DNA from 2 places in the Blautia faecis genome. Region 1 is predicted to be linked to the other one. Evidence: riboswitches for the same ligand, from Rfam matches in the RefSeq annotation. Region 1 holds a riboswitch; the other holds the start of a gene.
The links. Region 1 has a riboswitch for thiamine pyrophosphate ahead of thiD (bifunctional hydroxymethylpyrimidine kinase/phosphomethylpyrimidine kinase). Riboswitches for the same ligand answer to the same signal wherever they lie in the genome.
Positions count from the first base shown of each region.

Region 2: another riboswitch for thiamine pyrophosphate. It lies ahead of PGQ38_RS12865 (thiamine-binding protein); the one in region 1 lies ahead of thiD (bifunctional hydroxymethylpyrimidine kinase/phosphomethylpyrimidine kinase).

Region 1 covers NZ_JAQDKY010000019.1:1,799-5,217, forward strand. Annotated here, with positions in the region: gene PGQ38_RS10325 (alpha-glucosidase) at 1-1,166, shown strand, start outside; TPP riboswitch at 1,278-1,383, shown strand; gene thiD (bifunctional hydroxymethylpyrimidine kinase/phosphomethylpyrimidine kinase) at 1,586-2,428, shown strand; gene cytX (putative hydroxymethylpyrimidine transporter CytX) at 2,430-3,419, shown strand, end outside.
Region 2 covers NZ_JAQDKY010000028.1:4,772-8,190, forward strand. Annotated here, with positions in the region: gene PGQ38_RS12850 (ABC transporter ATP-binding protein) at 1-58, opposite strand, end outside; gene PGQ38_RS12855 (ABC transporter substrate-binding protein) at 173-1,180, opposite strand; gene PGQ38_RS12860 (ABC transporter permease) at 1,173-1,955, opposite strand; gene PGQ38_RS12865 (thiamine-binding protein) at 1,924-2,220, opposite strand; TPP riboswitch at 2,366-2,472, opposite strand; gene PGQ38_RS12870 (NUDIX hydrolase) at 2,677-3,183, opposite strand; gene PGQ38_RS12875 (AAA family ATPase) at 3,276-3,419, opposite strand, start outside.

The DNA of each region.
Region 1 (3,419 bases):
CTGACCTGAACTGGGAAAATCCAGAGCTCCGTGAGGAAGTATATAAAAATATTAACTGGTGGCTGGACAAGGGTCTTGGCGGTTTCCGCATTGATGCTATCATTAATATCAAAAAAGCTCTTCCTATGCATGATTATGAGCCTGATCGTGAGGACGGACTCTGCAGCATTAATAAAATGCTGGAGGAAGCTACCGGAATCGGAGAATTTCTTGGAGAAATGCGTGACCGCACCTTCAAGCCTCACGATGCTTTTTCCGTAGGTGAGGTTTTCAACGCAAAAGACGAAGAGCTCCCGGATTTTATTGGAAACAATGGTTATTTTTCTTCTATGTTCGACTTTAACGAAACCATTTTCGGAGGTTCTGAAAAAGGCTGGTACGATTGCAAAGAAATCACACCTGACGACTACAAGCGCTGCTGTTTTGAGACACAGGCCAAAATGGGGGATTTCGGATTCGTTTCCAATATTATCGAGAATCATGACGAGCCTCGCGGTGTCAGTCACTATATTCCAGAAGGTGATTGCTGTGACACAAGCAAAAAAATGCTGGCAGCATTGAATTTCATGCTTCGTGGACTTCCCTTTATTTATCAGGGACAGGAGCTTGGCATGGAAAATATCCCGTTCAAATCAATTGACGAGGTAGATGATATTTCAACTCTGGATGAATATAAAGTTGCACTTGACGCCGGACTTACCCCGGAAGCAGCTTTGAAAGCTGTTGCCCGCCGCAGCCGTGACAATGCCCGTACCCCCATGCAGTGGACTGGTGAGGAAAATGCTGGATTTACAGCTGGTACACCGTGGCTTCGGGTAAATTCCAATTATACCGCAATTAATGTGGAAAAAGAGACGATTGATCCAAATTCCGTACTTAATTTCTATAAGAAACTGATCGCTCTTCGCAAGGATCCGGAATATAAAGAAACCGTTGTGTATGGTGCTCTGGAGCCATTTATGGAAGACCGGCATAATTTAATGGCATACTACCGTAAAGGAGATAAAACTTTGCTTGTGGTTGGCAATTATCAGTGGGATGAGCAGGAAATTACACTTCCATCAGAATGCAAAAAGGTGCTGATCAATAACTACCCGGATATGGTTCTGGATGGAAATTCAGTTAAGCTGCATGGATATCAGGTGCTGGTTGTGGAGTTAGCGTAAACGATTTTCGGTCACTGTTCACTGATAACGTTCCGCGAGGTGTTTTTGTGCGCTTGGTATTTATTGTATTCCAACACCTTATTGACAATTTTTCCCATTATTACTATAATAACAAAAGAACAGGGGAGCTTGTACACAGGCTGAGAGGAAATTGTGAATTTCGACCCTATTACCTGATGCGGATAATGCCGCCGTAGGAAGTCATCATGGGTTTGATTTTTTTCGGAGACACCTCATTGGGGTGTCTCTTTTTTCATATGGCAGCAATGCAGCGTTCGGCTGGGGGCACCACTTTCGGACGCTATATAAAATTAATGCATACATAACAACAGTGCCGGTTTGTAAAAAGATTCTTTCACGTTATAACTCATAACTCGTGGAAACTGCTTCAAACAAGGCCAAGAGAAAGGAAGAAAATTATGAGAACAGCATTAACAATCGCTGGAAGTGACTCCAGCGGAGGCGCCGGTATCCAGGCTGATATCAAGACAATGATCAGCAATGGAGTATATGCCATGAGTGCGATTACCGCACTTACCGCACAGAATACTACCGGTGTAACAGGTATTATGGAAGCAACGCCAGAATTTCTGGCAGACCAGCTGGATAATATTTTTACAGATATTTATCCGGATGCAGTGAAGATTGGAATGGTATCTTCCAGCGCATTGATTGAAACCATTGCGAAAAAACTTCGCCAGTATGAAGCAAAGAACATTGTAGTAGACCCGGTTATGGTCGCTACAAGCGGAGCCAAGCTGATCAATGATGAAGCCATTGAAGCCCTTAAAAGTCAGCTTCTTCCAATGGCCACAGTCCTGACACCGAATATTCCGGAGGCAGAGGTTCTGTCCGGAATGAAAATAGAAACTGCCGAGGATATGATCAAAGCCGCTGCTGCCATCGGGGAGAAATACAGCTGTGCAGTGCTTTGCAAGGGTGGTCATCAGCTGAATGACGCCAATGACCTTCTGTGGCGCGAAGGCAATTACAAATGGTTCCAGGGAAAGCGGATCAACAATCCTAACACTCACGGAACAGGATGTACGTTATCCAGTGCCATTGCTTCTAATCTGGCAAAGGGATTTGACCTGGATACTTCCGTGGAGAGGGCAAAGAAATATATTTCCGGAGCACTTGCTGCTATGCTGGATCTTGGAAAAGGCAGTGGTCCTATGGATCACGGATTTGCAATAAAAAATGAATTCACACTGTCACATGACGAGATTACGGCAGAAGCCGCTGATAAGGAGGCAAAATAACATGACTGAAAAACGTACTTCCATTTTTGAAAACGGCCTGATCTGGTTTGGCGCTGGTGTTTCCCTGGCGGAAATCCTCACCGGAACCTATTTTGCCTCACTTGGCTTTGGAAAAGGTCTTCTTGCCATTATCATCGGACATATTATTGGCTGTACCATGCTTTTCCTCGCCGGAGTGATCGGCGGAAAAACACGCCGCAGTGCAATGGAAACCGTAAAAATGAGCTTTGGGGAAAAAGGCGGGATTTTCTTCTCCTTCCTGAACGTACTTCAGCTGGTTGGCTGGACTGCCATTATGATCTACGACGGAGCTCTGGCCGCAAACGGTGTGTTACATACCGGAAGCTGGGTATGGTGTCTGGTAATCGGTGCACTGATCGTACTGTGGATTTTTATCGGCATCACAAACCTTGGAAAAATCAACACCATCGCTATGGCAGCACTTTTTATCCTCACACTGGTACTCTGCAAGCTCATCTTCTTTGATGGCGGGACTGCACTTGCCATTGGCGAGGAAGCCATGTCCTTTGGTGCTGCGGTTGAGCTTTCTGTTGCAATGCCACTGTCCTGGCTGCCGCTGATCAGTGATTATACCCGTGAGGCGAAGGAGCCAGTGAAAGCAACTGCTGTAAGCTCTATTGTTTACGGTCTTGTAAGCTGCTGGATGTATGTAATCGGTATGGGTGCAGCGATTTATACCGGTGAATCCGACATTGCTCAGATTATGGTGAAAGCCGGACTGGGAATTGCAGGTCTTCTGATCATTGTATTTTCCACTGTTACCACTACATTCCTGGATGCTTACTCCGCCGGAATTTCATCTGAATCTGTATTTTCCAAAATTAATGGAAAATATGCCGCAATTGCGGTAACCATCATCGGAACAATTGCTGCAATTGTATATCCAATGGACAACATTACCGATTTCCTGTACCTCATCGGTTCTGTATTTGCACCGATGATCGCCATTCAGATTGCAGACTTCTTCCTG
Region 2 (3,419 bases), on a different contig from region 1:
CGTATGTTTTTGAAATATGTTCTGCTCTTAAAATCACTTTATTTTGTTCTGATGACATATTCGTTCCTTATACACAGTGCTACTTCTATAACCAGTTCCATTTTCCGCAAAAATCGGGGTAAATTTTCCTGACAGAATAGCTCTATGTGTTAATTTCTTTCTCTTTCATTCCTTACTGGGGAAGATAATCATTAGAGAAGCCGACTCCAGTAAGATCCTTGTCGCAAAGCTGGTTCTCATACAGCCATTTGTAGAATGCATTCCATCTGTCTGCGTCAATTACGCCCCAGCTTTCTGCGTCGTCAATGTATTTTGTGGAAAGGAATTCCTGGCTCTTCTTTACAAGGTCTTCAGCATCCTTCAGAGAACCTGTATTATCGCCGTCAATGAGGATCTGTGCTGCCTCATCCGGATTCTCTGCTGCAAACTCATATCCCTTTGCAGTTGCTTCCATAAATGCCTTCGCCTGATCCGGGTTCTCAGCAAGATAGTCGTTATTTGCAATGATAACCGGTGTGTAGTAGTCAAATACAGGGTTGATATCAGAGAATGCAAAATAGTCGCAGTCTACACCTTCTACATCAGCATTGATTCCGCCCCAGCCCTGGAATACCCAGATGGCATCCGTCTGCTTGGCAGCAAGTGCTGCTGGCTCATCTGTAATATCATTAGGGATCAGGGTAACCTGGCTGAAATCTCCGCCGTCACCGTTTACAACATTTTCCAGCATAGCAAGCTCGATTGGGGAATCCCATGTGGAATAGGTTTTTCCGGTAAGTCCGGCAGGTTTGTCAATTCCGTCACCTTTTCGGGAAAGGATTCCGGAGGTGTTGTGCTGAATGATTCCTGCAACCGCTGTGATTCCAAGAGGCTCGTCAAGTGCAAGGGAAGCAGCCATGGTATCCTGAGCCTCAATCGCAAACTGAGCCTGACCTGCTGCACACATAAGGGCTGCCCCATTTTCCGGTGGCTGAACGATCTCCACATCAAGACCAGCTTCTTCATAGTAGCCTTTTGCCTGTGCTACATAAAGTCCGGTGTGGTTGGTATTCGGTGTCCAGTCCAGGCAGAATGTGATTTTCTCCTGCGCACCATCTTCTGCGTATACACCTGTAGGAACTGCAAACACCATAGCTGCCGCTGCAACTGGTGCGATTACTTTTTTCAGATTCTTATTCATGATTTTTCTCCTTTTCTACCTGCAGCCATGGCATTGTGATCCGGCTGACAATATTTACTGCCAGAAGAAGTAAAAGGCTGATGATCACAATGAAGATAATAACTGCAAACATTTTATCAAAAGAATATGCTTTTTTTACACGGGTCATATAAACACCAAGTCCGTTAAATCCACCCAGCCACTCAGAAACAACGGCTCCTACAACTGCATAGGAAGCAGATATTTTCAGCCCGGAAAAAAACTGGGGCAAAGCACCTGGAAATTTCACATGGCGGAAAATCTGTGCCCGGCTGGCTCCCATGGCCTTCATCAGACGAATGGCATCCGGATCCACACTTTTATATCCATCCAGCAGTCCGATTGTAATTGGGAAAAAAGTGGTGATCACAACCAGAGTGATCTTCGGTGCCATTCCAAATCCCATCCAAAGCACCAGAATTGGCGCAATGGCAATAGTCGGTATGGTCTGCGTAATGATCATGATCGGATAAAATGCCTGATCCATTACACGGAACCGATCCATCATAGTTGCAAACACAAATGCCAGCGCGATTCCAATGAGAAGTCCGTAAAAGGATTCCAGCAAAGTGAATTTCGCATGGAAAAGTATGGTTGGCAGATCGCCAAACAGGGCTGTCAGCACTGCTACCGGAGAGGGAAGCATGTAGGAGGGAACAATTCCCGAAATGCTTACCACTTCCCAGCCAAGCAGAATCACGGCCATGGCTGCAATTGGAGGTATCTTACTGGTGATGTTTGGTAACTTTCTTTTCAATGGTAAGTACATCCCCTTCTGGTTTATATGCAATTTTAACATATACGCTCATAGCCTTGCAGCCTGCGCGCTCAGCTACATGCTGACACTCTTTTACAATATCCATCAGCTGGTCATAATCACCTTCAATGGTGGTCTCAAATGGTCCTACATAATAGTTCAGACCAGTAGATCTGATGTAGGCGATCACCTCGTCTACAATGCGGATAACTTCCTCTTCATCCTGTACATTTGGCAGTACCTGAATTGCTACACTTGCGTTCATTTTCTTTTCCTCCTATTTTCTGTCCCATAAACAGGACTTTGCGTTAAAAATCGAATAAGAACCATTCTTGAAACTGTGACGGAACTGAACAGGCTCTGTCAGTCAGTATGAAAAAAGAGCACCTGCCATCCAGACAAATGCTCCTAATTACATCGTTAAACACTTCCTACACTGGCATGATCCAACAGGTTAAAAGGGTCTAAGGACTACCTTACTCTCAGCTTCTCAATTGAAACTCCCCTGGTCTTTATTCAGATTTCGTTGCTTATTATAATACACCTTTCTTCAAATTACAAGAAACTATTTTTATCTCAATTATATTTTACATACCCTTAACAGAATTGTACTGCTCGCAGTCTGACCAGCACGCTCTAATTAATATTCCCATTTCATCAGAATTCGTAAAAAAAATCTCCCTGCATATCACAGTTATTTCCTGCAGAATATATAATAAATCTACAGATTCTCAAAGGCAGCCTGAATACTGTCATAGTGCAGGAATTTTCCCTGGGCTGCAAATTCCTTGATCTGATTCAGAGTGGCAAACATGTGGCCGTCTGTCTCTTCTTCCTGAAGGTGTAGATCTTCTTCTTTCACATCCATCACAAAGCGGTAAACATCTACGAAATAGTTGTCTCCCTCCCCTGGATTCTCTCTTTTGTAAGTAAAAAGATAGCCGCCCTGCGCATCGCTTACATCAAGGCCTGTCTCCTCTTTCACTTCGCGGAGTACAGCATCATAAGAAGATTCCCCTGCCTGTGCTGCACCGCCGGAAACTTCCCACCAGCCTGGTGCCCAGGCTTTTGTCATCACACGTTTGGTAATGAGAAACGTACCATCTGGTCTTGCCACTACTCCAAGTACGGTGAGATGGTATTCCCCGTCTTTTAAGCACCAGTCGTTTCGCTTCATGGTACGGCCTGTAGGTTTCTTGTTAATATCATAGATGTCCCAGAATTCCAATTTTTATCACTCCTGTTATATGTTTCTCTTGTATATTTTTATATTATGATTATTTTGCGAATATTGTTATCGAATATAATAATTCATCTTTTCTATTTCAGAAGTTCCTCCACCATCTCTCTGGTATACTCTACCTTCTCTACATGGTTGACCTCGATCTGATACAGTGCATTTGCCGCAATGTGCTCTGCTGCCTGCTCCAGATCACGAATACCTGAAGTATTGGAATAACGCTG